4 regions of the Pseudolabrys sp. FHR47 genome follow, and region 2 is predicted to be linked to each of the others. Evidence: predicted binding sites of a transcription regulator. Region 2 holds the regulator's gene; each other region holds the start of a gene.
What was found. The regulator PhoB, encoded in region 2, activates phosphate uptake and scavenging genes when phosphate is short. The targets are predictions, from matches to a motif close to TGTCATNNANCTGTCAT.
Positions count from the first base shown of each region.

Region 1 (7,695 bases), 1.7 Mb from region 2:
CGCAAAGGCGGCGCCCGGGCGGCATGACATCCTGCGTTTGCAGGAGATACCGTCCGGAGTGTCATCATGTCCGACCAAGCCCAGCCCGACGACCTCGCCGCGCAACTGCGCCGGCTGCAGGCCGATCTCGATGCCATCAAGGAAACCCTGAAGCAGGCCGGCAAGCGCGAGGCGCAATCGGCCATGCGCGACGCGCAGTCCGCCATGTCGACCGCCGAGGCCTATGCCCGCGCCAATCCGAATGCCGTGATCGCCGGCGCGGTCGGCGTCGGCATCCTGCTCGGATTGCTGCTGCGGAGGCACTGATGATCGGCATCCTCGTCGATGCCATCGCCGCCGAAATCGGCCGCGTCCTGCGGCGGCTGACCTTGCGCGCGCTGCTGACGCTGGTCGCCTTCGCGCTGCTGCTCGCAGCCTTCGTCAGCGCACTGGCGCTGCTGTTCGTTTATCTGCAGGCGACCTTCGGCACCATGTCGACGCTTGCGGCCATTGCCGGCGGCAATGTGCTGGTAGCGGCGATCCTGCTGGCCATTGCCTTCAGCGGCACGCGCCGCCGGGCGCCACCGCCGCAGAAGGCGGCGTCAACCGAAGCCGACGAGGTGCGCGCCACCATCGCCGCGACTGAGCGCGCGGTGAACGAAGCCGCCGACGCGCTGCGCGAAGGGTCGCACGAGCGCATGGTGCAGGCGGTGACGACCGCGATCGTCACCGGCATCGTGCTCGGGCGAAGGCTCTGACGTTGCCGGGCGCAGCCATTGGCGCTTGAAAGCGGCCGCGCGGCAGATCACACTTGGACCCTGACCCGTGATCAGGAGTCCGCCATGCTCGCTTTGCGCCCGAACTGCGAATGCTGCGACAAGGATTTGCCGCCGGACGCGGCGGACGCGATGATCTGCACCTTCGAATGCACGTTCTGCCGCGATTGCGCCACGACGCGGCTCGGCGGCATCTGCCCGAACTGCGGCGGCAATCTCGAGCGCCGGCCGGTGCGCCCGGCGGGCAAGCTCGGCAAATATCCGCCGCAGACGGAACGGGTGTTCAAGCCGCAGGGCTGCGGCAAGGCTGCTTAGACAGCTGATTTGTTTTGATGACGTTGCCGAGCGCTCTGCCTACTCCCTCTCCCCTTGGGGGAGAGGGTTGGGGTGAGGGGGCAAGTGTCTCTCGATGACCTGTAACCCCTCACCCGACGCACTTCGTGCGTCGACCTCTCCCTATGGGAGAGGTGAAGAAGAATACTCAGAAGCCCTTGACCGCCAGGTTGACGTGCTCGACCGCGGGCGGCGCGGCGAAGCAATGGCCGACGAGGCCGCGCCATTCCTGGAAATCGGGCGAGCCGCGGAAATCGACGGTGTGGTTCTCCAGCGTCTCCCACGCCACGAACAGACGGTAGCGCTGCGGCATTTCGATCGAGCGTTCGAGCCGCATGGCCTTGCAGCCCTTGGCGCGCTTGAACACCGGCGCCGCCTTGGCGACGCCGGCCTCGAACTCGGCTTCCATGCCCGGTTTGACCTCGATCTGAGCGATTTCCGTAACCATTTTCTATTGTCCTACTTCATAAGGCCGAACGAGCGCGGCAGCCATTCATAGACTTCCGGCACGTAGGTGACCAGCAGCAACACGACGCACATGCAAGCGAGCAGCGGCAGCAGCGGCGGCAGCAGCTTGTCCATCGATATCTTGCCGACCTTCAGCGCCACGAACAACGCGGTGCCAACCGGCGGCGTGGTCAAGCCGAAGGCGAGATTGATCACCATGATGAGGCCGAGATGCACCATGTTGATATCGAACTTCATCGCCAGCGGGATGAGCATCGGCACCAGCATGATCAGCGCCGGCGTCATGTCGATGAACATGCCGACGACCAGCAGGAAGCCGTTGAGGATCAGCAGGAAGGCCCATTTCGACTGGATCAGGTTGAAGAAGTTCTCGGCCAGCAGGGTCGGCAGGTTCTCGTAAGTGAGAATCCATGAATAGACCGAGCAGGTCGCGATCAGCATCATCACCACGGCGTTGGTGAGGCAGCATTCCCAGAGGATCTCCGGCAGTTCGGAAATCTTGATCTCCTTGTAGACGAAGACGGTGAGGATGAGCGCATAGACCGCGGCGGCGGCGCCGGCTTCCGTCGCGGTGAACACGCCGGAGATGATGCCGCCAAGGATGATCACCATGGTGAAGATGCCGGCGAAGCCATCGATCACGCGGATGATCTTCTGGCGCAGCGGGATCTCGGGCAGCTGCTTGCGGTGATAGAGCTTGCCGTGGACGAAGGACGCCACCATCAGCGACGCGCCGATCAACACGCCCGGAATGACGCCGGCGAGAAACAGCGCGGCGATCGACACATTGCCGGCGACATGGGCGAACACGATCATGCCGATCGAGGGCGGGATGATCGGCCCCATGGTCGCGGCCATCAGCACGATGGCGGTGGCAAAGCGGCGGGAATAGCCGTCCTTCTCCATCGCCGGAATCATCATGGCGCCGATCGACGAGACCTCGGCGACCGCCGAGCCGGTGACGCCGCCGAAGAACATCGAGGCGACGCAGACGATCTGGGCGAGCGAGCCGGGCAACCAGCCGACCAGCACCTCGGCCATCATCACCAGGCGCCGTGCGATGCCGCCGCGCGCCATCAGCACGCCGGCGAAAACGAAGAAGATCACCGCCAGCAGCGGGAAGGTGTTGATGGCGGTCAACATGCGCTGGACGATGGTGGCGTTGTCGACGCCGGACAGAAGAAATGTCGCGATCACCGACGAGACGCCGACCGCGAAGGCGATCGGCAGGCCGATGAGTGTCAGGATCAGAAAGGAAAGACCGAGAATGACGAGGGTCACGGCTTCTGCTCCATGCCCACGGTCTCGACCGACGAGCCGGCGATGGCACCGGCATCGGAACTGCGCAATTCGTCGATCATGACCTTCGCGGAAAACAGCATGATCAGGAAGCCGGAGATCGGCATCGCCGGGTAGTACCAATAGTTGGTGTAGGGGATCGTCTCCATCAGGTCGGAGCCGAAATCCTGTACGAAGGTGATGCCATAACGGAAAACGACCCAGCCGAACCCAAAGACGAGTGCGCCGAGAAGGAAGCCCAGCGCTTTACGCGGCCCCTTGGGCACGGCGTAAAACAGCACGTCGAAGCCGACATGCTCGCGGCGCAAGACGCAGCTCGCAGCCGCCAGAAACGAAATCCAGATCAGCAGATAGCGCGGGACCTCCTCGGTCCACGACACCGCCTGGCCGAAGCCGTAGCGGAACACGATGGCGACGGTCACGATCACGAACAGCGCGGTCGCCAGCACGATGCAGACGATGCGCACCAGCGCCGCGGTGAGCGCGACGAAGCGATCGAACAAGGCAAAAAAAGTTTCCACGATTTCCCCCGAACACGAAGGGCGGCGGTTGTCCGCCGCCCTTGCACGGTTTCAGTCGGTTCAGGCTTTAGAAGTTCTTCTGGCTGTCGATGATGAAGGCGACCGTCTTCTCGACGCCGAGACGCTTGGCTTCATCGTTCACCATGCCGGACACCGCCTTCACGAAAGGCGCTTTGTCGGGCGTGATGATTTCCTTGAACTTGCTCTTGAGGTCGGCGAGATCCTTGACCTCCGACACATACCAAGCGCCCCGCATGAAGGCCTGGGCCCGCGCGCCGGCTTCCTCGACAGCTTTCTTCTGGTCGGCGTTGAGCGAGTTGTAGAGCTTCATGGACATGATCATCAGGTCCGGGATGCGCATGTGTTCGTCGAGGGTGTAATACTTCGACACCTCGTAGAACTTCTTGGCGACGACGGACGGATGGTTGTTTTCGGCGCCGTCGACGACGCCGGTCTGCAACGCGGTGTAGAGTTCGGCCCAGGCCACCGGCACGCCGGTCGCGCCCAGCGCCTTCATGGTGTTGACCATCACGGGCGAGGCCATGACGCGGATCTTGGCGCCCTTGAGATCGTCGGGCGTGCGCACCGCGCGGTCGGTGAAGAAGTTGCGCGCGCCACTATCGATATAGCCGAGCACCTTGATGCCCTTGTCCTCGAGCGGCTTGGCCAGCGCCGCCGCCTCCGGCTGGGCCAGGAACCACCAGAAGTGATCGGCATTCTTGAACAGGAACGGCAGCGAATACATGTCCATCGCCGGCACGACCTGGTTCAGGTTCGACGCCGAGACGGTGGTGAAGCCGATGGTGCCGTTGCGAATGCTCTGCACGTTGGCGACGGCGTCGCCAAGCTGGGTGTTGTGATAGACCTCGACCTTCACCGTACCCTTGGTCAGGATCGAGACCTCGCGGCCGAAATAATCCTCGGCGTAGCTGGCCGGATGGTCGTTCGGCTGGATGCCGGAATACTTGGTGGTGATCTGCTGCGCCTGTGCGGCCGTGGTCGCAAGAATGGCTGCAGCCGCGAATGCGGCGAATTTCTTCATGTGGTCCTCCCTGGGAAACCGTTTTTTGCTTGGGAGGGAGCGTAGATAGAGTTGTATGAACTTGTCAATTTATCGCAGGCACGATTGTGCGCTGCATTCAGATTAAATTTTTTAAAGCGCGCGCAGCCGGCGCAACGCCCAATAGGTGAATGACCCGGCGCCAAAGGCGATGACGAGCGCGTACCAGGAGCCGCCGTCGGTGTTCAGCAGCGGCAGGTCCTTGGTGTTCATGCCGAAGAAGCCTGTAACTAAAGTCGGAGGCAGCAGGCATGCCGTCAGGATCGACAACGTAAAAAGCCGTTTGTTGGTGATGGCGCTGACCTTGGCCGAGGCCTCGTCGAGCAGCAGGCGGGCGCGCTCGTAGAGCGAGCCGATCTCGTGATCGATGGCGTCCAGTTTCTGGGCGAGCGCGCCGACTGCCTCGGCGGCCGCCTTGTTGTGCTGCGCCAGCCGCGGCTCGAGCCGGGCGAACATGCCCTTGAGCTGAGCGAGCTGGCGGTGAACACGCACGGTCTGCAACCGTACCTTGCCGACGCGGCGCTGCTCGTCCGCCAGTTCATCATGCAGGACGCTTTCCTCGATGGTGTCGAGCTCATTGCCGAGACGCTCGGCCATGCGAGCGATGGCGTCGGCGAACTGATCGATGATGGCGTCGAGGAAGGAGACGGCGCTTGGGAAGCGTTTGCCGCTGTCGATGGCGCGGCGGTTATGCTCGACCGAATGCACCGGCTGCTGGCGCGCCGTGATCATCATGCGCTCGGTCATGACGAAGCGCAGGCGCACGATGTCGTCGCTTTCCTCGACCAGGCCCTGATGCAGATCCGGCACCACGCCCATGATCTCGTCGCCGATGATGTCGAGGCGCAGATGCTTGTCCGGCCCGGACAGCACTTCGCGCGCCATCTCCGATAGCGGCGCGTAGCTGGCGATCCAACTGCGGCAGCGGTTGTCGGCCAGCGCCAGATGCACCCAGATCCACGCGCCGCGGTGTTCGTCCAGCGCGTTATCGACCTGATCATTGGCGATGCGTTCGGCGGTGCCGTCAGCAGCAAAGCGGTAGGCCCAGACGATGCCGGTCGAGGGATGAACGGTGGCGAGATCGGTGTGCATGGCACGCTTAAGAGTCGCGCGCCGTGTGACAGGACGATGACAGCGATTACACCTTGTCGCGGACGGCGGCCGCCCTGGTGCGCAGGCATTGCGGACAGAGGCAATCAGCAGCGCCATCCGCAGCCGGCATCGGCAGGCGGAAGGATTCCGCCGCGCACCAGCATTCGACGTCGCCGCTGCAGGAAAACACCGCGCCGCAGGAAGCGCAGGAGAGGGTTCGCGGCGATACGGGTTGTGTGTTCGCGGTCACGGCTCGCCAGCGCCGAGATAACCGCCGATCTTCCAGGCACCGCCTTCCTTGACGTAGCAGAGCTGGTCGCTGCCGACCGGCGCCAACACATCGATGGTTACGAAGCCGACCTTGCCCGCCGGGGTCAGCACGCGCATGTAGTTTGGATTGACCGATCCCTCCGGCAGCACGCGCACGAAGTTAAGGCCGAGCTTATCGATCGTCGGCGCGCCGGCCTGCGGCGCGGCGCGAACGTCGGCGCCGGCCGTATAGGGATAGCCCCAGGCGGCGGCATCGGTCTGGGTGTCCTTGAGGAGGGTGGCGAAGGCCTTGGTGTCGAAACGCGGCTCGGCCGGGCCGCAGACCGCGCCCTTGCGGCTTTGCACCGGCGCGGCGCTCGGGTCGTCGGCGAGGCCGCCCAGCATGTCCCAGCCGACGCCGTCCTTGTTGGCAAGGCCGAGGGCAGAGGAGAGCACATCGAGGCCGGGCCTGCCTTTGGCGCGGTCGGTGCCGTCGCGGTCCCAGAAGAAGTCCTTGCCGGCGACAAGTTTCGCCAGCGCGGCGCGGTCGCGATTCCTCGCTGCCTCGGCGACCTTGGCGCGCAGCACGGCAAGGTCGGCATCCTTGATCTCGGCGGGCTGAGTGATCGGGACGGCTCGATAGGGCTTGCCGGGCGCAGGCGGCTGTTGCGCGGCGGCCGAGGCGGCAAGAGCAATCAGGACGGTAGCTATCGGCAGAGAACGGAGGCGCGGCATGGCGCAAGGCTCATTTCGCAAGTATCGGATGACGGCGTGAAACCTAACACGGCCGCGCACGTTTGCGCGAGCGACGGTTGTCATGGCAGGTGGGGGGCCGCGACAATCGCATCCTCTTCCACCAGCCCGAGTCCGTGATGCCCATTCTGTCATCCTATCTGCTGCCGATCGCCCTGCTGATCGGCTCCAACATCTTCATGACCACCGCCTGGTACTGGCACTTGCGTTTCAAGGAGGTGCCGATCCTGCATGTGATCCTGATCAGTTGGGGGCTGGCGCTGATCGAATACTGCCTCGCCGTACCGGCCAACCGCCTCGGCAGCGGCGTCTACTCGCCGGCACAACTCAAGACCATTCAGGAAGTGGTGACGCTGGTGATCTTCGCCGGCTTCTCGGTGCTGTATCTAAAGGAGTCCTTCACCTGGAATCAGGGCGTCGGCTTCGCCTTTATCGCGGTCGGGGCGTATTTTATCTTTCACAAGTTTTGAACCCACGCGACCGGCTTTCTTTCACCTCTCCCTATGGGAGAGGTCGACGCACGAAGTGCGTCGGGTGAGGGGTTACTAACTATCGTTAGGCCCTTGCCCCCTCACCCCAACCCTCTCCCCCATAGCTCGCCGGACGGCGAGCGTTCGCTCGCCTATGGGGAGAGGGAGCGCGCGGAGTTCGACGCGAGGACGGCGCTATCTCCCCGGCGTCACGCGCAGGATGCGGCCGTTGTTCTCGTCGGTGAGCAGATAGAGCGCGCCGTCGGGTCCCTGGCGCACGTCGCGGATGCGCTCGTTGAGGTTGGTGAGCAGGCGTTCTTCCCTGACCGGCTTGCCGTCCTTGATCTCAAGACGTGATAGGAACTGCGCGCGCAGTGCGCCGCTGAACAGGCTGCCCTTCCACTGCGGAAACAGATCGCCGGTGTAGAAAGTGAGGCCGGACGGCGCGATCGATGGCGTCCAGTGCCATAGCGGGTCTTCCATTCCTTCGGCGCGTTGCTTGCCGGTGCCGACCGGAGTGCCGTCGTAATTGACGCCGTAGGAAACGACCGGCCAGCCGTAATTCTTCCCCGGCCGGATGACGTTGATCTCGTCGCCGCCGCGCGCGCCGTGTTCCTGCTCCCATAACGAGCCGTCTGCGGGATTGACGGTGAGACCCTGCGGGTTGCGATGGCCGTAGGACCAGATAACGGCGC
Region 1 covers NZ_CP039740.1:3,785,416-3,793,110, reverse strand. The annotation lists gene E8Q40_RS18530 (DUF883 family protein) at 67-306, shown strand; gene E8Q40_RS18525 (hypothetical protein) at 306-737, shown strand; gene E8Q40_RS18520 (DUF1272 domain-containing protein) at 822-1,070, shown strand; gene E8Q40_RS18515 (antibiotic biosynthesis monooxygenase) at 1,237-1,536, opposite strand; gene E8Q40_RS18510 (TRAP transporter large permease) at 1,548-2,837, opposite strand; gene E8Q40_RS18505 (TRAP transporter small permease) at 2,834-3,376, opposite strand; gene E8Q40_RS18500 (TRAP transporter substrate-binding protein) at 3,444-4,418, opposite strand; gene E8Q40_RS18495 (CorA family divalent cation transporter) at 4,530-5,528, opposite strand; gene E8Q40_RS18485 (hypothetical protein) at 5,775-6,512, opposite strand; gene E8Q40_RS18480 (DMT family protein) at 6,650-7,000, shown strand; gene E8Q40_RS18475 (PQQ-dependent sugar dehydrogenase) at 7,196-7,695, opposite strand, start outside.
Region 1: E8Q40_RS18495 (CorA family divalent cation transporter) is a predicted target of PhoB. The motif match lies at 5,554-5,570, and genes of this name have one in related genera.

Region 2 (7,695 bases):
TACTCGCCGTCATCATCGGCACGCCGCTCGGCATCCTGGCCGGTACCTACATGGCGGAGTACGGCCGCTACGACAAACTCTCGTCGGTCGTCCGATTCATCAACGACATCCTCCTGTCGGCGCCGTCGATCGTGATCGGCCTGTTCGTCTACGAGATCATGGTCGCGCAGATGGGCCACTTCTCCGCCTGGGCCGGCGCCATCGCGCTTGCCGTGATCGTTGTGCCGGTGGTGGTGCGCACCACCGAGGACATGCTCACTTTGGTGCCGGACACGCTTCGCGAGGCGGCGGCCTCGATCGGCCTGCCGCGTGCGCTGATGATCCAGAAGGTTGCTTACCGCGCCGCCCGCGCCGGCATGATCACCGGCGTGCTGCTCGCGGTGGCGCGCATCTCCGGCGAGACCGCGCCGCTGTTGTTCACCGCGCTGAACAACCAGTTCTGGAGCACCAATATGAATGCTCCGATGGCCAGCCTGCCGGTCGTCATCTTCCAGTTCGCCTTGAGCCCCTACAAGGACTGGCAGGAGCTCGCCTGGACCGGCGCGCTCATCATCACCCTGTCGGTTCTGACCCTGAGCATCGTCGCCCGCGCCCTCGCTTCGCAGAGTAAATCACAATGACCATGGCCACATTCACTGTCCCGACCGTCACCAGCACCGTGACCTCGGCCGACGGCCTGACCGAAAAGGTCAGCGTGCGGAATCTCGATTTCTTCTACGGCGATCACCGCGCCCTCAAGACCATCAACGTGTCGCTCTATCACGGCAAGGTCACGGCCTTCATCGGCCCGTCGGGCTGCGGCAAGTCGACCCTGCTTCGCATCCTCAACCGGATGTACGATCTCTACCCGAACCAGCGCGCCACCGGCACGGTTCAGCTCGACAACGAGAACATCCTGTCGCCGTCGCAGGACCTGAACATGCTGCGCGCCAAGGTCGGCATGGTGTTCCAGAAGCCGACGCCGTTCCCAATGACGATCTACGAGAACATCGCCTTCGGCATCCGTCTTTACGAGAAGCTGCCGAAGTCGGAACTCGACGGCCGCGTGCAGCACGCGCTGGAGCGCGCCGCGCTGTGGGGCGAGGTCAAGGACAAGCTCGGCGCCAACGGCCAGTCGCTCTCGGGCGGCCAGCAGCAGCGCCTGTGCATCGCTCGCACCGTGGCGGTGCGGCCGGAAGTCATCCTGTTCGACGAGCCGTGCTCGGCGCTCGATCCGATCTCGACCGCCAAGATCGAAGAGCTGATCGACGAACTCAAGGAAGACTACACCATCGCCATCGTCACCCATAACATGCAGCAGGCGGCGCGCGTCTCCGACTTCACCGCCTTCATGTATCTCGGCGAGCTCGTGGAATACGGTGAGACCACCAAGATCTTTACCGCGCCGAACGACCGCCGCACCCAGGACTACATCACCGGCCGCTTCGGCTAGGCCGGCGCCCGGAAGGGAATGAAGGATCAGGATCATGAACGAGCAGCACACCGCCAAGGCCTTCGACATCGACCTCCAGGAGTTGTCCCGGATGGTCGCCGAGATGGGCGGCCTGGCCGAGAAGCAGGTCGCCGACGCGGTCGATGCGCTGGCCAAGCGCGATACCAACATGGCGCAGCGCGTGACCGCGTCCGATAACGCCATCGACGTCCTGCAGCGTGAGATCGAGGAAAAGTCGGTGCTCACCATCGCGCGCCGCCAGCCGATGGCTGTGGACCTGCGCGAAATCGTCGGCGCGCTGCGGCTCGCCAACGATCTCGAGCGCGTCGGCGATCTCGCCAAGAACATCGCCAAGCGCGTTATCGCCCTCAACGCCGAATTCCCGCCGCCGAAGCTGATCCGCGGCGTCGAGCACATGACCGACCTCGTGCTTGAGCAGCTCAAGGCGGTGCTCGATGCTTACGCTCGCCGCGACGATAGCAAGGCGATGGCGGTGTGGCGCGGCGACGAGGAAATCGACGCGGTCTGCACTTCGGTGTTCCGCGAACTGCTGACCTACATGATGGAAGACCCGCGCAACATCACCTTCTGCATCCATCTGATGTTCTGTGCCAAGAACATCGAGCGCATGGGCGACCACGCCACCAATATCGCCGAAACCGTGCACTTCATCATCGAAGGCACCCCGATCACCGAGCGCCGGCCCAAAGGCGACACCGAGATTTCGGCCCTGGCCGGCACTCCCGCTTGACGAGCTACTGACTTATGAGCGCGCGAATCCTGATCGTCGAAGATGAAGAGCCTCTCACGATGCTCCTCGTCTACAATCTCGAGAAGGAAGGCTACGAGGTCGAGACCGCGGCCCGCGGCGACGACGCCGACACCAAGCTGAAAGAGCGCGTGCCGGACCTCGTGGTGCTGGACTGGATGCTGCCCGGCCTGTCCGGCATCGAACTATGCCGCCGGCTGCGGGCGCGGCCGGAGACGCAGAACCTGCCGATCATCATGCTGACCGCGCGCGGCGAGGAGAGCGAGAAAATCCGCGGCCTCGCCACCGGCGCCGACGATTACATCGTCAAGCCGTTCTCGGTGCCGGAATTGCTCGCCCGCGTGCGCGCGCTGCTCCGCCGCGCTCATCCCGACCGCGTCGCCACCGTGCTTAATATCGGCGATATCGAACTCGACCGCGAGAAGAAGCGGGTATCGCGCAGCGGCAAGCCGATCGATCTCGGCCCCACCGAATACCGCCTGCTGGAGTTCCTGATGGAGCGTCCCGGCCGCGTGTTCTCGCGCGAGCAGTTGCTCGATGGCGTCTGGGGTTCGGACATCTATATCGACGAGCGCACCGTCGACGTTCATGTCGGCCGCTTGCGCAAGGCTATCAACCGCGGCCAGCAGGCCGACCCGATCCGTACCGTGCGCGGCGCCGGCTACGCGCTCGACGATCGGTTCGGACGAGTGGCGAGTTAGTCGCTCCAATAGTCCAGGGCGCTTCCCGCTCGGTCATTCCGGGGCTCGGCGAAACGGCTTCCTCGGCGTCATCGCCCGCGCAGGCGGGCGATCTAGCTCTTGGTCAGCCTTGAAAAGCGCTGGGTCCTCCGCTTGCGCGGAGGACGACGGGATTTGTCGTTCCGGGCTCCGGGCTTGCTAGAAAATAGTCCTTGACTATTATTCCTAGAAGGACTATAAGCACTCCTGTCCTGTTCCGGCCGGGGGCGCTGTCATGAGGCGTCGTTTCAGTGGGAGCAGGGCGCGGTGCCCGCGGGTCTGGCGAAACGCACGCCAGGCGCTCGGGCGGCGACGGGGCTCCGCCCGCCGGCAATAAGACCGGCCGCAAGGAGCTTGCTGATGGTGAGCGCTACCTGCTGAAAGGCAGATCAGCCGCCAGAAGCGCGGCCCGTGTGCCGTAAGACACCGCGATGGAGCGCCGCGGGGCGCAGGTTCTCCGCGTTATGGAGAACCGCGCACCGCAAGGTGCGAAATCAAAGAGCGTCTCGCGGCGCTCCATCCCTCCGGCTTGGCCGGAGGGCCGAAGGGGAAGGCAGGCCGCCCCGGGCCTTCAAAGAACAGGGGCGATCAGGCACGTCTGCTGTTTGAAAATTGAATCGGAAAGGCGCGGCACGTCACACGCGCTTTCTGATCCCTCCCCGAAGGCGGGGAAGGGATAAGCAAAAAAAGCCGGAGCGTCGCTCCGGCTTTCATCAATCCAGTATCGTCTTTGCAGTCAGCCTCTGAATGCCGGCTTGTGGCGGCGGCGATCATTGGCCGGCTGGAAGGCGACGCGGCAGTGGAAGCTGCAATAAGGCTGGTCTTCGGCGGCTTCACCGCCGCAGAAGAAGAAATCCGGACCTGACGGATCGCCCACGGGCCAGCGGCAGGTCTTCTCGTTGAGCTGCAGCAGGGTCTTGCGCTGCTCGAGCGGGATTTCCAGAAGCTCGGGCTCGGGCTCGACCTCGTAGTCGTAGGCCAGCGCGGTATTGCCGCGCACCTGCGGCCGTTGCACCCGGATCATGTGGCCGGACGAGCGAGCCTTGCGCGGGCGCGGCGTGCTCGAGGACGGGCTCTTGGCCCGCCCGGACAGGCCGAGGCGGTGAACCTTGCCGATCACGGCGTTTCTTGTGATGCCGCCAAGCTCGGCGGCAATCTGGCTGGCCGACAGACCGTCGGACCAGAGCTTTTTCAGGAGTTCGACCCGCTCATCGGTCCAGCTCATGGGGCATTTCCCTCGGCGATCCAGGCCCTTGGACAGAATCCACCCCCATCGTCCGGCACGGCTTTTCCGCGCCTGAACGTGTACGCTTCAGGGATGAACCAGATTTCGGCGGCGATACGCACGATATGTCGTATCGCTTGATTGAAAAGCTACACTATGGGTTGACTCGGCCGCAAGCATTTGCCTCCCGACAAAGCCCGCCTCCCACAGGTTTTCCTTTAGAATCCGCAACTGCGGTGATTTTGAGTCGCGAATCGGGGCCGGCCGTTTCGTTTGACTTGGAGCCGGGGCGGCCTAAAATATTGAAAGTGCCGCCCGGCGAGGCGGCACATTTCGTTTCGGGCGCCGCCTGCCGGTAAAGCGCTCAGTCCAGGGGCCGGGTTCTCTCGCACCCGGAGGCCGGGATTAGTCATCGGCGATAAACATCGAACGTCCTCGGTTTTGTCGCCGGGGCGTGTTGCTGTTTCTGTATTGCGCCCGAAAGGCGTTGGATTTCGAACTTTGGAAAGAGACTGGCCGTGAGCTCGCATCTGTTGCCGACCTATGCCCGTGTCGACCTCGCTTTCGAGCGGGGCGATGGTGTCTGGCTGACGGCGACCGACGGCCGCCGCTATCTGGACTTCACCTCCGGCGTCGCCGTCAACGCGCTCGGCCATGCGCACCCGCATATGGTCGCCAAGCTGACCGAGCAGGCCACCAAGCTGTGGCATACCTCGAACCTCTACCGCATTCCGGAGGGCGAAAAGCTCGCCGAGCGGCTGTGCGACAACAGCTTCGCCGATTTCGTGTTCTTCCAGAACTCCGGCACCGAGGCGATGGAATGCTGCATCAAGATGGCGCGGAAATATCAGTACGCGTCCGGCAAGCCGGAACGTAACCGCATCATCACCTTCGAGGGCGCCTTCCACGGCCGCACGCTCGCCGCGCTCGCCGCCACGGGCAACAAGAAATACCTCGAAGGTTTCGGCCCCAACATGCCGGGCTTCGACCAGCTTCCGTTCGGCGACATCGAGGTCGTCAAGAAGGCGATCACCCCGGAAACCGCGGCCATCATTACCGAGCCGGTGATGGGCGAGGGCGGCGTGCGCGTCGTTCCCCATGAGTTTTTGCGCGCGCTTCGCAAATTGTGCGACGACAATGGCCTGCTGCTGATCTTCGACGAGGTACAGACTGGCATCGGCCGCACCGGCGACCTGTTCGCCTATCAGCACACCGGCGTCACCCCCGACATCATGGGTCTGGCCAAGGCGCTCGGCGGCGGCTTCCCGATCGGCGCCTGCCTTGCAACCGCGGAAGCGGCTAAGGGCATGACCGCCGGCTCGCACGGTTCGACTTTCGGCGGCAATCAGCTCGCCATGGCGGCCGGCAATGCCGTGCTCGACATCGTCGCCGACAAGGCGTTTCTCGACGAGGTCAAACGCAAGGGCCTGCTGCTGAAACAGCGCCTCGCCGAGATCAAGGACCGATATTCCTCCGTCGTCGCCGAAGTGCGTGGCGAAGGCCTGCTCGTCGGCCTGCGCATGGTGCCGCCGGTCGGCGAAATGGTCGACGAATTGCGCAATGAACAGATGATCACGGTCGCGGCCGGCGACAATGTTGTGCGCCTTCTCCCGCCGCTCATCATCAGCGACGACGAGATTGGCGAAGCGGTGAACCGTATCGAGCGTGCCTGCGCGAAGCTGGCGCAAGCGCATCCGCGGCAGGCCGGAAAGCCGGGAGCGGCGGCATGAGCAAGACTAACAATCAGGTGAGGCACTTCCTCGATCTCACCGACATCCCGAAGCCGACGCTGAAGGAGATGATCACGCATAGCCGCGCGATGAAGGCCGCGCAGAAGCGTGGGCAGGGGCCAAAGCCGCTCGAAGGCAAGACTCTGGCGATGATCTTCGACAAGCCGTCGACGCGCACGCGCGTGTCGTTCGATGTCGGCATGCGCCAGCTTGGCGGCGAGGCGATCATGCTCACCGCGCAGGAAATGCAGCTCGGTCGCGGCGAGACTTTGGCCGACACCGCGCGCGTCCTGTCGCGCTTCGTCGATGCCATCATGATCCGCACGCTGAGCCATGACGAAGTCGCCGAAATCGCGGCCAACGCCACCGTGCCAGTGATCAACGGCCTGACGCGCCGTTCGCATCCCTGTCAGGTGCTGGCGGACGTCATGACCTTCGAGGAGCATCGCGGGCCGATCACGGGCCGCACCATTGCCTGGACCGGCGATGCCAACAATGTCTGCGCTTCGCTGATGCACGCCGCCGAGCGCTTCGATTTCGAACTGCGCGTGGCCTGCCCGCCGGAACTCAAGCCGAAGAAATGGCTGGTCGACTGGGTGAAGGCCTCGGGTGCCAACATTACGATCGGCGACGATCCGGAAGTGGCGGTCAAGGATGCCGACGCCGTCTTCACCGACACCTGGGTGTCGATGGGCGATCGCGAAGCCACGCACCGTCACAACATTCTCAAGCGTTACCAGGTCAACGCCGCGCTGATGGCCAAGGCCAAGCCCGACGCGCTGTTCATGCACTGCCTGCCGGCACATCGCGGCGAGGAAGTCACCGACGAGGTGATGGACGGGCCGCAGTCGGTGGTCTTCGACGAAGCGGAGAACCGTCTGCATGCGCAGAAGGGTCTGCTCGCCTGGTGCCTGCACGCCGAGAACGCGTAGAGGGCGCGGCATTCACAAGCCTGCTCCCTCTCCCCTTGGGGGAGAGGGTTGGGGTGAGGGGGCAAGTGACTATCGTCAGGCCGTAACCCCTCACCCGACGCGCTTCGCGCGTCGACCTCTCCCAATGGGAGAGGTGAAGGAACCGCGGCCTCGCATTTTCGCATTCGCTCGCTACATAACCCCGCATGACCGAAACCAATTTGGATTCCATGGCGAATTCCCCCGACATCTCCCTTCCCGAACGTGCCCCGTCCGCCGTCTCGATCGACGACGCGGTGACGCCGTTCGAGGTGGCGAGCCTCGACCTGCGCGGCCGGCTGGTCCGGCTCGGGCCGATGGTCGACGAAATCCTGTCCAAGCACGCTTATCCGCTGCCGGTTGCCAAGCTCCTGGGCGAGGCCATCGTGCTGACGGTGATGCTCGGTTCCTCGCTGAAGATGAAGGGCCGGTTCATCCTGCAAACCCAGACCGACGGTCCGGTCGGCCTGCTGGTCGTCGATTACACCACCCCCGGCCACGTCCGCGCCTGCGCCCGCTACGGCGCGCCGGGCGTTGAGGCGCTGGTCGCGGCGGGCGAAGCCACGTCCGGCAATCTGCTCGGCAAGGGCCATCTCGCCATGACGATCGATCAGGGCGAGAATACCCAGCGCTATCAGGGTCTCGTCGCACTCGACGGCGTTTCGCTCGAAGACGCCGCGCATGAATACTTCCTGCGCTCGGAGCAAATCCCGACGCGGGTGCGTCTCGCGGTGGCGGAAGAGATCATGCCCGGCACCGGCGTCGGCAGCCATCGCTGGCGTGCCGGCGGCGTGATGTTGCAGTTTCTGCCGAAATCTCAGGAGCGGGCCCAGACTGATCTGCATCCGGGCGATGCGCCGGATGGGCTTG
Region 2 covers NZ_CP039740.1:923,614-931,308, forward strand. The annotation lists gene pstA (phosphate ABC transporter permease PstA) at 1-620, shown strand, start outside; gene pstB (phosphate ABC transporter ATP-binding protein PstB) at 623-1,432, shown strand; gene phoU (phosphate signaling complex protein PhoU) at 1,467-2,183, shown strand; gene phoB (phosphate regulon transcriptional regulator PhoB) at 2,198-2,902, shown strand; gene E8Q40_RS04610 (GcrA family cell cycle regulator) at 3,657-4,145, opposite strand; gene E8Q40_RS04615 (aspartate aminotransferase family protein) at 4,658-5,875, shown strand; gene argF (ornithine carbamoyltransferase) at 5,872-6,807, shown strand; gene E8Q40_RS04625 (Hsp33 family molecular chaperone) at 7,017-7,695, shown strand, end outside.

Region 3 (7,695 bases), 570 kb from region 2:
ACGTCACCAGCGCGCCCATATGGGCGCCGGCGAGGTTGAAGGTCTTGGTCGCGGCAAAGCACGACACGATCCGGTCGGCGATCTCCGGCGCCGCGTTGAGCGTCGGTATGTGCCTGGCGCCGCTGAAGATGAGATCGCAGTGGATCTCGTCGGAAGCGAGGATGAGATCGTGCTCGGCGCAGAACTGGGCGAGGGCTTTGAGCTCCTCGGCGGACCATACGGTGCCGCCGGGATTGTGCGGGCTGCACAGGAACACGATCTTGGTGCGCGGCGTGATCAGCTTGCGCAGGGCCTCGAGGTCCATGACATAGCGGCCCTGCTGGTTGCCGAGCCGGGCATCGATAATGCGGCGGTCGTTGGCGAGGATGATCTTGCGGAAGGCGTGATAGGCCGGCGGAAACAGTACGATCTCGTCGCCCGGTTCGCTGACGGCCTGGATGAGCATGCCGAGGCCGGCGACGATGCCCGGCACCGGCGTGACCCAGGCGGGATCGACGGTCAGTTGGTGCCGGCGCTTGAGCCAGGCGACGAGCGCCTCCGACCAACTGCCGGTGTCGGCATAATAGCCATGCACGCCGCGGCTCACCTCGGCCATCAGCGCTTCGGTGACGCCGGGCGGGGCCGCGAAGTCCATATCCGCCACCCACATCGGCAAGGCGTCCGTCGCGGTGATGCCGGACAGCTTGGCCATGTTGTCCCACTTCGATGAATGGGTGCCGCGGCGGTCAATGATGCGGTCGAAATCGAACATGGGCGCGGGGGCTCCTGGAGGTGCGGCGGTGGGGTGGCCTCCTTGATGATCGTCGCCGCGTGCCGGGTCAAGGTTGCGATCGCGTTTCGCACGCGTGGTCGTAGCAGGACTGCGCTGTGGCCGTTCCCCACTTGCGTATCCGGTTACAGTTTGCTTTCGGTTGCCGGCTCGTCTGTGCTAGAGGCGGCAGGGGCATCAAATTCGGCTGGAGACTATCGATATGGCGGAGGACGCAAAATCCTCCCCCGCGAGTGGGGGCAATTTTTCGTTGCGGATTCGCGGGCCTCGCGACTTTTACGGTGGCCTCGCGCTGATCGCGCTCGCGGTCTTCGCGCTGTGGGCGGGCAGCGATCTTGCCGGCATGCGCGGCTTCTCCTTCGGCCCGGGCACGACGCCGCGGCTGTTCGCCTGGCTCCTGATTGTCGTCGGCGCGGCAATCATGATCTCGGGACTGCTGTCCGACGGTCCGCCGCTGGAAAGCTATGCGCTGCGTGGCCCCGCTTTCGTGGTGTGCGCGATCGTCGCTTTCGCTGTCTCGATCCGCGGCTTCCATTTCTCGTTCTTCGGCTTCGCGGTGAAGATCCCGGAACTCGGCCTGATCGTCGCGACCTTCCTCGCCTACATGATAGCCGTCATGGGCGGGCGCGAGGTCCGCTGGAAGGAGAGCATCATCGCCGGCGTGGCCATGACGGTGTTCTGCGTCGTGCTGTTCCGCTATTTGCTGCAACTGCCGTTTCCACTCTGGCCTGCTTTCTAGGACAAGCCTGCAATGTCCGATCTTCTTTCCAATCTGTGGCTCGGCTTTTCGATCGCCGGGCATCCCGTCAATCTCGGTTTTTGTCTTCTGGGTGCGCTGGTCGGCACGCTGGTCGGCGTGTTGCCGGGTATCGGCACGGTCGCGACCATCGCGATGCTGCTGCCGATCACCTTCGGGCTCGATCCGGTCGGCGCGCTCATCATGCTCGCCGGCATCTACTACGGCGCGCAGTACGGCGGTTCGACGACGTCGATCCTGGTCAACATTCCGGGTGAGGCGACTTCGGTCATCACCTGTCTCGACGGTCATGAGATGGCCAAGCAGGGCCGCGCCGGCGCGGCACTGGCGATTGCCGCAATCGGTTCGTTTTTCGCCGGATGCGTTGCCACTGTTCTGGTCGCCGCGCTCGGCCAGCCTCTGACCAAGGTCGCGCTGGAATTCGGCCCGGCCGAGTATTTCGCGCTGATGCTGCTTGGTCTCATTTTCGCGGTGGTGCTGGCGAAGGGCTCCGTCCTGAAATCGATCGCCATGGTCGTGACGGGCCTGCTCCTGTCGACGGTTGGTTCCGATCTCGACACCGGCGTCGGCCGCATGACGCTCGGAATGCCGGAGCTGCTCGATGGCATCGGCTTCACGAACGTCGCGATGGGCCTGTTCGGTTTTGCCGAAATCATCCGCAACCTTGAGGGAGGGAGCGGCAGTCGCGAAGTCGTCGAGAGCAAGATCAGAGGCCTGATGCCGACCCGGAAGGACCTGAAGGACTCCGCATGGCCGATCGCGCGCGGCACCTTCCTCGGCTCGCTGCTTGGCATCCTGCCCGGCGGCGGCGCTGTGGTAGCGTCCTTTGCGTCCTATACGCTGGAAAAGCGTATCGCCAAGGATCCGAAGCGCTTCGGTCGCGGCGCCATCGAAGGCGTGGCGGGTCCTGAGTCGGCCAACAACGCCGCGGCGCAGACCTCGTTCATTCCGCTGCTGACGCTTGGCATTCCGCCGAATGCGGTGATGGCGCTGATGGTCGGCGCCATGACCATTCACGGCATCGTTCCAGGTCCTCAGGTGATGATCAAGCAGCCGGACCTGTTTTGGGGCATGATCGCCTCGATGTGGTTTGGCAATCTGATGCTAATCATTATCAACCTGCCGCTGGTCGGCGTCTGGGTGCGGCTGCTGCGCGTGCCCTACCGTATCCTGTTCCCGTCGATCATCGTGTTCTGTTGCATCGGCATCTACTCGATCGACAATTCGCCGAGCGACGTGATGATCGCCGCGATCTTCGGCATTCTTGGCTACTGGCTGGTGAAGCACGATTTTGAGCCGGCGCCTTTGGTGCTCGCTTTCGTGCTCGGTCCGCTGATGGAAGATAATCTGCGCCGCGCCATGTTGATCGCCCGCGGTGACACGTCAGTCTTCGTCACGCGGCCGATCTCGGCGGTGCTCATCGCCATCTCGGTGGCGCTGCTGGTACTGGCGCTGCTGCCGATGATCCGCAAGCGGCGCGATGAGGTGTTCGTCGAGTCGGAGAACTAGAGCGTTTTCGAGCGAAGTGGAAACCGGTTCGCGTAAAGAAAACGCGTCAAAGCAAAAAGCTAGAGCCCCGGCTTTGATTCCACCAAAGCCGGAAAGGCTCTAGACCGAACTCGCTACCGAAGGAGCGACCGTCTTGGCGCTTGGCGTCGTGAGAAAGGCCACTGACAGCCTCCTGCTTCGGGCGGGCGGGCCGGGCGTCAGCCGTCAGTTCGGCGCCATTCCCTATACCGTCGTCAAAGGGCAGGTGGTGTTTCTTCTGGTGACATCGCGCGGCACCGGTCGCTGGATCTTCCCGAAAGGCGATCCGATGGAAGGCCTTGCTCCATCGCAGGTCGCCGCGCAGGAGGCGGCGGAGGAAGCCGGGGTCGAAGGCGAGGTCGACCCGATGCCCATCGGCAAATATCGGGCGTTCAAGACGCTGCCGTTTCGGCGCAAGGTTATCGAGGTCGAGCTGTATCCGTTGCGCGTGACGGAGCAGTGGGACGAGTGGCCGGAGAAGGGCCGTCGCCATCGCCACTGGGCCATTCTGCCGGAGGCCCGGCGTCTGCTGTCGGATGCGCGGGTCGCCGACGTCGCCCTCAGGCTCAATCAGCGCCTGCACGCTGGCGGGTTGCCGTTTTATCCGCCGATCGCCCACATGAGGCGATAGAGCAGGGCGGACAGGATCGCCGCCGCCGGCACGGTGATGACCCAGGCCGCGGCGATGCCCAGCACATGCTGACGCCGCACCAGCCGGCGCCTCTCGCGCTTCTGATAGTTCAGCAGTGCCATTTCCGGCGTCTCGTTGAGGCGCGACGGCTCGAGGAAAAGGGTACGCGGCTTGACCGCCGGGTTGGGCACGCCGGTGTTGGTGATGAATTCGCGCAGATAGCCGACGCCGAATACGGCGCCGACGGCGATATGGGTGGATGAGACCGGCAGGCCGAGCGCGGAAGCCACCAGCACCGTCACCGCCGCGGACAAGGCCACGCAATAAGCGCGGATCGTATCCATGCGGGTGATCTTCTCGCCGACGGTGCGGATGAGGCCCGGGCCGAACAGCGCTAGGCCGAGTGCGATGCCGGTGGCGCCGATTGCCAGCACCCAGAACGGCAGGTCGACCCTTTCGGCGTCGGCGAAGCCGGTCTGCGCCGAGGCGACGATGGCCGCCAGCGGTCCGACCGCGTTGGCGACGTCGTTGGCGCCATGCGCGAAGGACAACAGGCCGGCGGCGAAGACCAGCGGCATCGTGAACAGGCCGGCGATGTGCTTGCGGCGGTTCTCCATGCCCTGCGAACGCCGCATCACCCAGGGGCGTGCCGCCATGAACGCCCCCACTGTGAAAACGACGCCAACCGCTATGATCACGGCCATCGGCGGATGCCAGACACGCTTGAGGCCCTTGGTGACGAGATAAACGGCGAAAACGCCGGTCATGACAGCGACGAGTACGGGCACCCAGCGCCGGGCCGCCGCCACGCGGTCGTCGCGGTAGATCACCCGCCATTTGATGAAGCCGAGCAGCATGGCGGCAATAATGCCGCCGAAGACCGGCGAAATGACCCAGCTCAGGACAATGCCGCCGATCACGTTCCACTCGACGGCGGCGGTGCCGGCGGCGGCAACACCGGCACCAACAACACCGCCGACGATCGCATGCGTCGTCGACACCGGCGCGCCGAGATAGGTTGCCAGATGAATCCACAGCGAGGCGGCGAGGAGCGCTGCCGTCATGACGAAGATGAAGGAAACGACGGAGAGCGCCTGCTCCGGATGCAGCAGGTTTTTCGAGACGGTGTCGACGACGTCGCCGCCGGCCAGCATCGCGCCGGCGATTTCCGCGATGGCGGCGATCACCAGAGCATGCGTCATGGTCAGGGCGCGGCTGCCGACGGCGGGGCCCATGTTGTTGGCGACGTCGTTGGCGCCGATGTTGAGCGCCATATAGGCGGCGATGACCGCGGCGAAGAACACGAAGTATTTGAGCGGGCCGCCGACCGACAGGCTGGCGATGACCACGGCGCCGATCATGAAGACGATCAGCAGGCCGGGAGTCGCCAGCGAGCGCGACCGCGCATAGGTCGCGGTCTCGATCTGGACGACTTTCTTGAGGTCTTTATCGAGAGCGCTTTTGGCCAAAACGGGCTCCGCAGGCGGGGAGGCGGAGCCGAGCGCCGCCTGGCGAAGAGCCCGTTAGCACTCTTGTCACAAACCTGTCACAGAAAAAGTGCCGCAGCCTACGGTTGTTGAAAACCGGCCGGCGGTGGACTTAGCGCCGGGGGCCGGGGCCGCTTTCACTCGATCCGCCGAACAGGATGCGTTGCGGATTCTTGGCCAGGTCCGTTACGGCCCGGTCGATATTGCCGATCGATCGGCGCAGGTCGGTGCCGACGAGGTTGATCTGCTTGTTGGTGCTGTCGGTGACCTTGAGCACGCCCTCCGTGATCTCGGCGGTGCGCTTGTCGAGGTTCTCCGCAAGCATCGTGGTCTGCTTGTCGAGATTGGTCGTCAGCTTGTCGAGATTGGCGGCGACCCGGCTCGTATCGGCCTTCAGGCTGACGGCAAGCTCGTTGATCGAGCCCATGGCTGTCGCGCCGTTTTGGATCAGTTCGTCGATCTTGCCGCCGTTGCGGGCCAGCGCCTCGGTGAAGACTTCGAGGTTCTTGATGGCGTTGCGCAGCGATTCCTGGTTCTCGAGGATGATGGTGTCCGCCTTGGCCAGGGTCTCGCGCACCGCCGTTCCCATGTCGCCGGCCGTGGAGCCGGCGCGCAAGGTCGGCAAGCCGCCGTTTTTCGAGGGCGGCACCGCCGGTGAGGACGCGGTTGCGCCCTTCAGCGACACCGAGGCGATGCCGGTCAGGCCGGCGTATTCCAGCGTCACGGACGTATCCGAACGCACCGGCGTCGACGGCGTGATTGAAATGACGGCCGCAACTTCAGACGGCTTGTCGGTAAGCCGCATTTCGGTGACCTCGCCGACGCGGATGCCGTTGAACAACACCGGACCGCCGACGCGCAGGCCTGACACGGAGCCTTCGAACACAACCAGATAAGGCTGGGTTTCCTTCGAGGTTCCGGCGCTGTGAATCCAGTAGATGAAGACAAAAGCAGCGGCGACCACCGCGAAGGTGAACATGCCGATTAACGCGAATTTTGCCCTGTCTTCCATCGTCTCAACTCCACATCAGGCGCGACGTTCTGTGACGCGCCGGCCTTTAATCGGTACATGGAAATCGTCATGGGCGCGCTCACCGTGGAAATACGATTTCAACCACGGGTGCTGCGATTCCAGCATGACGTCCATGGTGCCGGCCTCGATAATCTTGCCGTCGGCGAGCACTGCGATGCGGTCGCAGGTGCGATGCAGACTGTCGAGGTCGTGAGTGACCATGAACACGGAAATGCCGAGCGTTTCCTGCAGCGTCAGCAGCAGGTGATCGAACTCGGCGGCGCTGATCGGATCGAGGCCGGAGGTCGGCTCGTCGAGAAACAGGATTTCGGGATCAAGGGCCAAGGCCCGCGCCAGCGCGACGCGCTTGATCATGCCTCCCGACAGTTCGGAAGGATAGTTGCGATAGACGTCGGGCTTGAGGCCGACCATTTCCAGCTTGGCGATCGCGATCTCGGTGGTCAGCTTTTGCGACAGCCGCAGATATTCGCGGATCGGGAATTCGACATTCTTGCCCGAGCTCAGCGACGAGAAAAGCGCGCCCTGCTGGAACAGCACACCCCAGCGCCGGTCCACGGCCTGGCGCTCCTTCAGCGTCGCCTTGCCCAGATCGGTGCCGAGCACTTCGATTGTGCCCTCCCGGAAGGGCAGGAGACCGATGATGGTGCGCGTCAGCACCGACTTGCCGGCGCCAGAGGCGCCGACGAAGCCGAGAATCTCGCCACGCTTCAAATCCAGATTGACGCCGTTGAGGACGCGACGTGACGCGAAATCGACCTTGAGGTCGCGCACCTTGATGACGGGTTCGCCACGCGCGGCCATGATCAAATCCCGACCGCGGCGAAGAAGACGGCGAACAGGCCGTCGATGACAATGACGAGGAAGATCGACTTCACCACCGAGTCGGTGGTTTTGGCGCCGAGCGACTCCGCGGAGCCCTTGACCTGCATGCCTTCCATGCACGCCACCAGACCGATGATCAGCGCCATGAACGGCGCCTTGATCATGCCGACGGCGAAGGTCTTCATGCTGATCGACTCGTGCAGGCGCGACATGAAGATTTTGGGATCGATGCCGCCATAGAGCCACGACACCAGTCCGCCACCATAGAGCGCTGCCATTGCGCCGATGAAGGTCAGAATCGGCACGGCGATGATGAGCGCCAGGATGCGCGGCAGCACCAAGACCTCGACCGGGTCGAAGCCCATGGTGCGCAGCGCGTCGACTTCCTCGCGCATCTTCATCGAGCCGAGTTCGGCGGTGTAGGCCGAGCCGGAGCGGCCTGCGATCATGATGCAGACGATCAGCACGCCGAGCTCGCGCAGTACCAGCACGCCGACCATGTCGACGACATAGATGTCGGCGCCGAAGGTGCGGAAGTGGAAGATGCCCTGTTGGGCGATGATGGCGCCGATCAGGAAGGTAATGAGAATGATGATGGGCACCGCGTGCCAGCAGACCCGCTCGAGATGATTGATGAGCGAGGTGAAGCGGAAGCGCCACGGATTGGCG
Region 3 covers NZ_CP039740.1:1,497,663-1,505,357, forward strand. The annotation lists gene E8Q40_RS07395 (MalY/PatB family protein) at 1-751, opposite strand, end outside; gene E8Q40_RS07400 (tripartite tricarboxylate transporter TctB family protein) at 972-1,508, shown strand; gene E8Q40_RS07405 (tripartite tricarboxylate transporter permease) at 1,521-3,035, shown strand; gene E8Q40_RS07410 (NUDIX hydrolase) at 3,169-3,684, shown strand; gene E8Q40_RS07415 (inorganic phosphate transporter) at 3,654-5,153, opposite strand; gene E8Q40_RS07420 (MlaD family protein) at 5,284-6,183, opposite strand; gene E8Q40_RS07425 (ABC transporter ATP-binding protein) at 6,199-7,005, opposite strand; gene E8Q40_RS07430 (MlaE family lipid ABC transporter permease subunit) at 7,008-7,695, opposite strand, start outside.
Region 3: E8Q40_RS07415 (inorganic phosphate transporter) is a predicted target of PhoB. The motif match lies at 5,218-5,234, and genes of this name have one in related genera.

Region 4 (7,695 bases), 1.1 Mb from region 2:
AAGCTGAATTATCCGATCAGCCAGCGCATGAAGTTTTCTGAGATCGTGGCCGCCGCCGGCCACGAGGCGGAAGGCCGCCTGCAGGGCCATCGTCATGAAGCGGCAAGCGGGGACGTCGCGCGCGATCTCGGCATCAAGCCGGGCGACGAAGTGGTGCGTCTGGAGATTTTGCGCGCCGCCGACCGCGTGCCGATCTCGGTCTCGACCTCATGGTTGCCGGCCGACCGCTTTGGCGACGCCGCCAAGGTGTTCCGCCGCGCCCGCTCGATCACGCGCACGCTCGAACACTTCGGCGTCAAGAGCTATCGCCGCAAATGGACGCGCATCAGCGCCGGTTTCACCGACGCGGTCGATGCTGGTCGCCTGCGTTTGTCGGTGCATCGGCCGATTCTCATCGCCGAGGGTCTCAATGTGAGCGACGACGATGCGCCGATCATGCTGTCGCGTGCGCGTTTCTCCGCCGACCGCGTGGCACTGATTGTGGAAAGTTGAGCAAGCGGCGTGTGTCATGCGACTGTCGTTAATCGGGCGTCTTTAACACCATGGCCAACAAGCTCTCCACCACACCGGTCGTCGATCCGAGCGCCGAACTCACGCGCACGACGCTCGGCGCCTACACGGAAGTCGGCGAGCGCACCAAGCTTCTCGAAGTTGAACTCGGCGATTACTCTTATGTCGTCAACGACAGCGACATCGCCTATGCAACCATCGGCAAGTTCACCTCAATCGCGGCGATGACCCGAATCAATCCGGGCAATCACCCGATGCACCGCGCAACGCAATCGCATTTCACCTATCGCGCCAGCGCCTATTTCGATGGAGCTTCCGACGAGGCGGAGTTCTTCGCGTGGCGGCGTTCGTTTCACGTGACGATCGGACATGACGTCTGGATTGGTCACGGCGCCATCGTGCTGCCCGGCCGCTCGATCGGTACCGGAGCCGTGGTCGGTGCCGGCGCGGTCGTCACCAAGGATGTTCCGCCTTACATGATCGCCGTCGGCAATCCGGCGCGTGTGCTGCGTCCGCGCTTTCCGGCGGCAATCGCCGAGCGCATGATGGCGCTTGCCTGGTGGGACTGGCCGCACGAGCGGCTCGGTCAGGCGCTCGCCGATTTCCGCGCGCTCAGCGCCGAACAGTTTCTCGACAAATACGAAGGCGCGCCGGCGCTGCAGGCCGCGGGTTAAGGACAGTGATGCGTATTCAGGGCGGGCAGGTTCTGGCGGGCGGCGGCTTCGTCGAGGCCGATGTTGAGATCGAGGGCGGCGCCATTGCGTCGGTCGGCGCGAGCGGCGGTAACGGCCGCAGCTTCGATGCGCGCGGGCTCTATGTGCTGCCGGGCATTGTCGATATCCACGGCGACGCCTTCGAGCGCCAGTTGATGCCGCGGCCCGGTGTCGGTTTCCCAATCGATATTGCCTTGCAGGACAGCGACCGCCAGGCGGTCGCCAACGGCATTACAACGATGTTTCACGGGCTCACCTGGTCGTGGGAGCCGGGGCTGCGCGGTGCCGAGAATGCGCGTGCCGTGCTCGGGGCCATCGAGACGCTGCGGCCGTCGCTCGGCGCCGACACGCATTGTCACCTGCGCTACGAAACCTTCAATCTCGATGCCGAGAGCGAAGTGACCGACTGGCTCGGCGCGCGCCGTATCGGCATGCTTGGCTTCAACGACCACATGCCAAGCGCCGATGCGCCGCCGCGCACGCGCAAGATCGCCGAGATGGCGGCCCGCGCCGGCCTGACGGTCGAGGATTTTAACGCGCTGGTCGAGCGGCTGCGCAGCCGTTCCGATGAAGTGCCGGGCTCGATCGAGCGCCTCGCCGGGGCCGCCAACGCCGGCGCGGTGGCGATGCTCTCGCACGACGATATGTCGCCGCAGCAGCGGCAATGGTTCCGCGCGCTCAACTGCCGGGTCGCAGAATTTCCGATTAACGTCGAGACCGCCGAGGACGCAACCAAAGCTGGCGACCATGTCGTCATGGGCGCCCCCAATGTCGTGCGCGGCGGCAGCCACATCGGCTGGGTCGCTGCCGCCGACATGATCGCGCGCGGCCTGTGCACGGTGCTGGCGTCCGACTATTACTATCCGGCGCTGCTGCTCGCGGCGTTTCGGTTGGCGCAGGACAACGTGCTGCCGCTTCATCAAGCCTGGGCCTATGTCTCGGAACATCCGGCGCGTGCGGCGGGCCTCTCCGACCGCGGCACCATCGAAGCCGGCAAGCGCGCCGATCTCGTCCTTGTCGAGGCCGCCGATCCGCAGCGGCCGAAAGCAGTGGCGACCATGACCAACGGCCGCTTCGTCCATCTTGCCGATAGCGGCCGTTTGCACTGAGAACGGGTGAGGTCATGGCGGCACGCTATGCCATTTATTATGCGCCGGCCGCCGACAGCGCACTCTATCGTTTCGGCGCCGCCGCCCTCGGCTACGACGCCTATCGCGGCAACGACGTGTCATACCTCGATGGCGTCGATGCCGCGGTCTGGCCGGTGCTGACGCGCGAGCCGCGCATCTACGGCTTTCACGCGACCATGAAGCCGCCCATGCGGCTCAAGGACGGCGTCGCCGAACGCGATCTGGTTGCCGCGTTTGGCGCGTTCGTAAAGGAGCAGGCGCCGGTTGATGCGGGCACGCTCGTTGTTCGCGAACTCGGCTCGTTCATTGCGCTGGTGCCGGACCAGCCATGCGCGACGCTTAATCGTCTGGCGGACGCCTGCGTCGAGGCCTTCGACGGCCTGCGCGCGCAGATGACTGAGCAGGAACTAACCAAGCGGTTGGCGCCGGGCTTGAGCGATCGGCACATCGAATACCTTTATCGCTGGGGTTATCCTTATGTGTTCGAAGACTTTCGCTTCCATATGACCCTCACCGGCGCGCTGGCGGTGCAGAAGCGGACCGGTGCCTTCAAATTCCTTTGCAATAAATTTGAGCAGATTCCCGAGGCAGCGACTCTGACAGTCGATCGTCTGGTCATTTCCAGGCAGGCGGCTCCTGGCGCCCCCTTCGTCGTGCTGCATGAAGCGGCACTCGGTACCTCAGCCTAAAGACCGTACCCGCGCATCATCCTGACCTATCGGGCGTTTTCGCGTCTCTGTCGGAAAGACGCGCCGCATTCATCCGACTGTCACATGCGGTTGTTAGCGATTGTGACAACGAGGTCAGGAGGGCGCGGCGTGACAACGCAAGCTGTCATCGACGCTATCGGTATTTCCAAATCCTATCAGCGCGGCAAACCCGTGCTGAACGACGTATCCATCTCGCTCGAGCGCGGCGAGATGGTGGCGTTGATCGGTGCGTCGGGATCCGGCAAGTCAACGCTGATCCGCTCGCTGGCCGGTCTCATTCCCATCGACTGGGCGCGCGACGGCAAGGATGCCGGCCACATCAGCGTGCTCGGGCATTCGATTCAGCGCGGCGGCCGAATCCGTTGCAATCGCAATCTGCGGGCCCGCATCGGCGTGATCTTCCAGCAGTTCAACCTGGTGCCGCGGCTGTCGTTGCTCACCAATGTCTGCTTCGGCCTGCTCGGCCGTTTGCCGACCGCGCGCGGTACACTCGGGCGCTTCAGCGACGACGACAAGCGCGTTGCCATGCAGGCTTTGTCGCGCGTCGGCATTGCCGAGCATGCGCTGCGCCGCGCCAGCGAACTGTCCGGCGGCCAGCAGCAGCGCGCCGCGATCGCGCGCTCGCTGGTGCAAGGCGCCGAGTTGCTCATCGCCGACGAGCCGATCGCCTCGCTCGATCCCGCCTCGTCGCGCCGCGTCATGGATCTCATTGCCGACATGAACCGCAATGACGGCCTGACCGTGCTGGTATCGCTGCACCAGGTCGAATACGCGATGAAATACTGCCCGCGCACCATCGCGCTCAAGGACGGCAAGGTCGCCTATGACGGCCCGTCGAGCGCTCTGACGCCGGCTTTTCTCAACAACATCTACGGCGCCGAGTCCGAGGAACTGTTCCTGCCGAATTTCGGCGGCGCGGCAGAGCCGAGCCACGGTTCGCACTGGTCGGACCCGCAAGGCGCCCTGAACGGCAACGGTCATTGGTCCGATCCGCCGGCGGTTGTCATGCCGGCTGCATCGGCCGTGAGTATCACGAGGCCGCACGCGAATGCCGGGCGCCTGACCGCCTGAGCGCGGTCATCGCCCGTCCCGACTGACAAGAAACGACTGCAACAGGAGAAGGCACTATGCGCAAGCTAGCCATGCTTGGTACCGCTCTGGCCGTCGCCGCGAGCCTCACGGCGACCGCGGTTCAGGCCCAGACGAAGGAAATCAACTTCGGCATCATCGCGACCGAAGCGAGCAGCAACCTGAAGACCATCTGGGAGCCCTTCCTGGCCGAGATGTCCAAAGGCACCGGAATGAAAGTCAATGGGTTCTATGCGTCCGACTATGCCGGCGTGATCGAGGCGATGCGCTTCAAGAAGGTGCAGATCGCCTGGTACGGCAACAAGTCGGCGATGGAAGCGGTGAACCGCGCTGATGGTCAGATCTTCGTGCAGTCGGTCGATTCGGACGGCAACCCGGGCTACTGGTCGCATCTGATCGTGCAGAGCGACTCGCCGATCAAGAGCCTCGAGGATGTGCTCAAGTGCGACAAGACCGTCAATTTCGGCATCGGCGATCCGAACTCGACCTCGGGCTTCCTGGTTCCGACCTCGTATATCTTCGCGGCCAAGAACATCGAGCCGAAGGATTGCTTCAAGACCGTGCGCAACGCTTCGCATGAAGCGAATGCCATGGCAGTCGCCAACAAGCAGATCGACGTGGGCACCAACAACAGCGAAAACCTGCGGCGCCTCGAAAAGACCGCGCCCGATGCCGCCAAGAAGATCCGCGTCATCTGGACATCGCCGCTCATCCCGAGCGACCCGATCGTCTGGCGCAAGGACCTGACCACCGAGGACAAGACCAAGCTCTATACCTTCCTGCTGAGCTACGGCCGCGTCGGCACGCCGGACGAAATCGCCGCCGCCAAGAAGGTGCTCACCGGTCTGCAGTGGGCGCCCTTCAATCCGTCGGGCGACGATCAATTGCTCCCGATCCGCATCCTCGAAGCCAACAAGTCGATCATGAAGATCAAGGGCGACGCCAAGCTGTCGGCCGACGACAAGGCTGCGCAGGTCAAGGCGCTCGAGGCCGACATCAAGAAGTGGCAGGCCGAGGCCGACAAGGCCAGTGCCAGCCCCTTCCGCAAGAAGGTCGCCGAGTTCCAGGCAGCCGACAAGGCCGGCGATCAGGCCAAGCTCAAGAAGATCATCGCCGAACTCGCGACGTCCGTGACCTCGACGCCGATGAACTGAGTCGCTACCGGGCGCCGACCCTTGCGGGCCGGCGCCCTTTTTCCGTCCCGCGCCAACTGCGAGCCTGCTCATGACCGACGCCACCGCTCCCCTCGGCCCGCAACACGGCAAGCTGACGCCGGACGTCACCGTTCCGCGCTATGCGCTGTCACACAGGGTCAAGAGCTGGACGATTTGGGTCATCATCTTCGGCCTGCTGGTGTGGAGCTGGTCGCCGGCGGAGATGTTCCGCGTCACGTCTCTGGTGACCGACTGGCGCAATATGGCGGAGTTCGGCCAGGCATTCCTTAGGCCGAATTTCCACGAGTGGGAAAGTTACCTGATCGACATGGTGGTGACGATCCAGATCGCGATCTGGGGCACGGCGCTGGCCGTCATCTTCGGCATTCCGGTCTCGATTCTGTGCTCGTCCAATGTCGCGCCGCAGTGGATCGTGCAACCGGTACGGCGCCTGATGGATGCCTGCCGCGCCATCAATGAAATCGTGTTTGCCCTGCTGTTCGTCGTTGCTGTGGGCCTCGGTCCGTTCGCCGGTGTGATGGCGTTGTTCGTTCACAACCTCGGCATTTTCGCCAAACTGTTCTCCGAGGCCGTTGAGGCGGTCGATCCGCGCCCGGTCGAAGGCATTCGCGTTACCGGCGCGGTGCGCGTGCAGGAAGTGATCTTCGGCGTTATTCCGCAGGTGATGCCGATGTGGTCGTCACTGACGCTGTATCGCCTGGAAACCAATGTGCGCTCCGCCACGACGCTCGGCATCGTCGGCGCTGGCGGCATCGGCCAGACATTGTATGAAAGCATCCGCAGCTTTCACTACGCCGAGACCGCGGCGCAGATCATCATCGTCGTGCTGACCGTGATGCTGCTCGACATGCTCAGCTCGCGCATTCGCGCCACGTTGGTCTGACGGGATTACCGGTAGACTAGTGCTGGACCGGCGACGGCCGACGGGTGCGCGGCTTTGCGTGATTTCGCCTACGCGCGCTCAACACGGCACGCGCATTGTGCGGGTCAATCTCGCCCGACAGGATGCGCCTGGCGACCTTGAGCCAGTACAGCGCTTCGCTGTCGTCGTCGCACGATTCTGCCGATGTTTTCATCTGCGGCATCCCAAGGAACTGCTCGCGAGAGCCACGATGCTAGCCAAGTGGTGAAGTCTGTAAACGACGCCGCGAGCGATATCGTGGGATAACGCGGACTGAAATACCAATGTCATAAAACTGTCATGAAAAATCGCGCTGCGAATGCGAGCCAGCTCGAAAAAATCGGCAATTATCTCAGCGCGTTACTTCTTCATGCGGCAGCGTTGTTGACGGCATTGCATCTGCCGTTACGCTAACGGCCGTCAATCGGGTGGTATTGCCCGCACTGACCTGCTGGCCACAACACGGGCGTGAGTGCGACATGTCGAAAAAAGACGACACCATCAAAGCGCTTAAGAAGAAACTCAAGAAGTTGAAGGCGGAACTCGACGCGCTGAAGGGGCCGGGCACCAAGAAAGACAAGAAGGCCAAGAGCGCCAAGGGCGCTGACAAGAAGAGCGCGACGAAGAAAGCCGAAAAGGCTGCCGGGTCAGCCAAAAGCAAGCCAGGCAAAAAGAGCAAAGCGAAGAAATCGAACGCCGCCAAGACGCCGCCTGCCAAGCCGGAGACGATGAAGATCGTCACCAGCGAGCCGACCCCGCTGCCGCCGCCAGCCCGCATCGCCGCGGGCTGACGTTCTCCTGCCGCTTTTGCGTCAGCCCGCCACCGCGGGCTGCAGCTGCTGCCGCCGCCGTTGCAGCACCACGACGCCGGCGAGCACCACGAGCGCCGGGATGAATAGCCAGAACCGGCTCGGCCGGTCGGCGGGCGTCAGCACCGCCAGAACCTCGTCGCCGGTCGCCAGTCCGTATTGCGTCGCCTGACTGCCGAAACGCACGGCGCCGATCTGCGTGCGATCGCCCATGGTCATGACGCCGAAACCGGCGGCGCGCAGGCGCTCCGGTCCGGTCGCGCCTTCGCGCAAGGCGAGGCGGACGACCTTCTCGACCTCGTCGCCGGCCCGCGTCTGGCTCTTCACGCGGAAGCGGATCGTCGATCCGAGCGGCACATCGTTCGCCACCTTGATGAGATCGGCCGCCGGCCGCGTCACGTAAGGATCGAACACCCGATCGACCCAGAAGCCGGGACGGAACAGAGTGAAGCAGATCAGGAACAGCGCCACGGTTTCATACCATCGGCTCTTCGTCAGCATCCAGCCCTGCGTTGCGGCGACGAAGCAGCCCATCGCCACCGTGCAGGATGCGATCACCAGCACCAGCTCGGCCCAGCTGTGGATGTCGATCAGCAGAAGCTGGGTATTGAAGATGAAGATGAACGGCAGCAGCGCGGTACGGACCTCGTAACGGAAC
Region 4 covers NZ_CP039740.1:4,366,857-4,374,551, reverse strand. The annotation lists gene phnF (phosphonate metabolism transcriptional regulator PhnF) at 1-492, shown strand, start outside; gene E8Q40_RS21150 (DapH/DapD/GlmU-related protein) at 543-1,184, shown strand; gene E8Q40_RS21145 (alpha-D-ribose 1-methylphosphonate 5-triphosphate diphosphatase) at 1,193-2,332, shown strand; gene E8Q40_RS21140 (DUF1045 domain-containing protein) at 2,347-3,042, shown strand; gene phnC (phosphonate ABC transporter ATP-binding protein) at 3,172-4,134, shown strand; gene phnD (phosphonate ABC transporter substrate-binding protein) at 4,191-5,306, shown strand; gene phnE (phosphonate ABC transporter, permease protein PhnE) at 5,377-6,210, shown strand; gene E8Q40_RS21120 (hypothetical protein) at 6,708-7,019, shown strand; gene E8Q40_RS21115 (TRAP transporter permease) at 7,041-7,695, opposite strand, start outside.
Region 4: phnC (phosphonate ABC transporter ATP-binding protein) is a predicted target of PhoB. The motif match lies at 3,110-3,126, and genes of this name have one in related genera.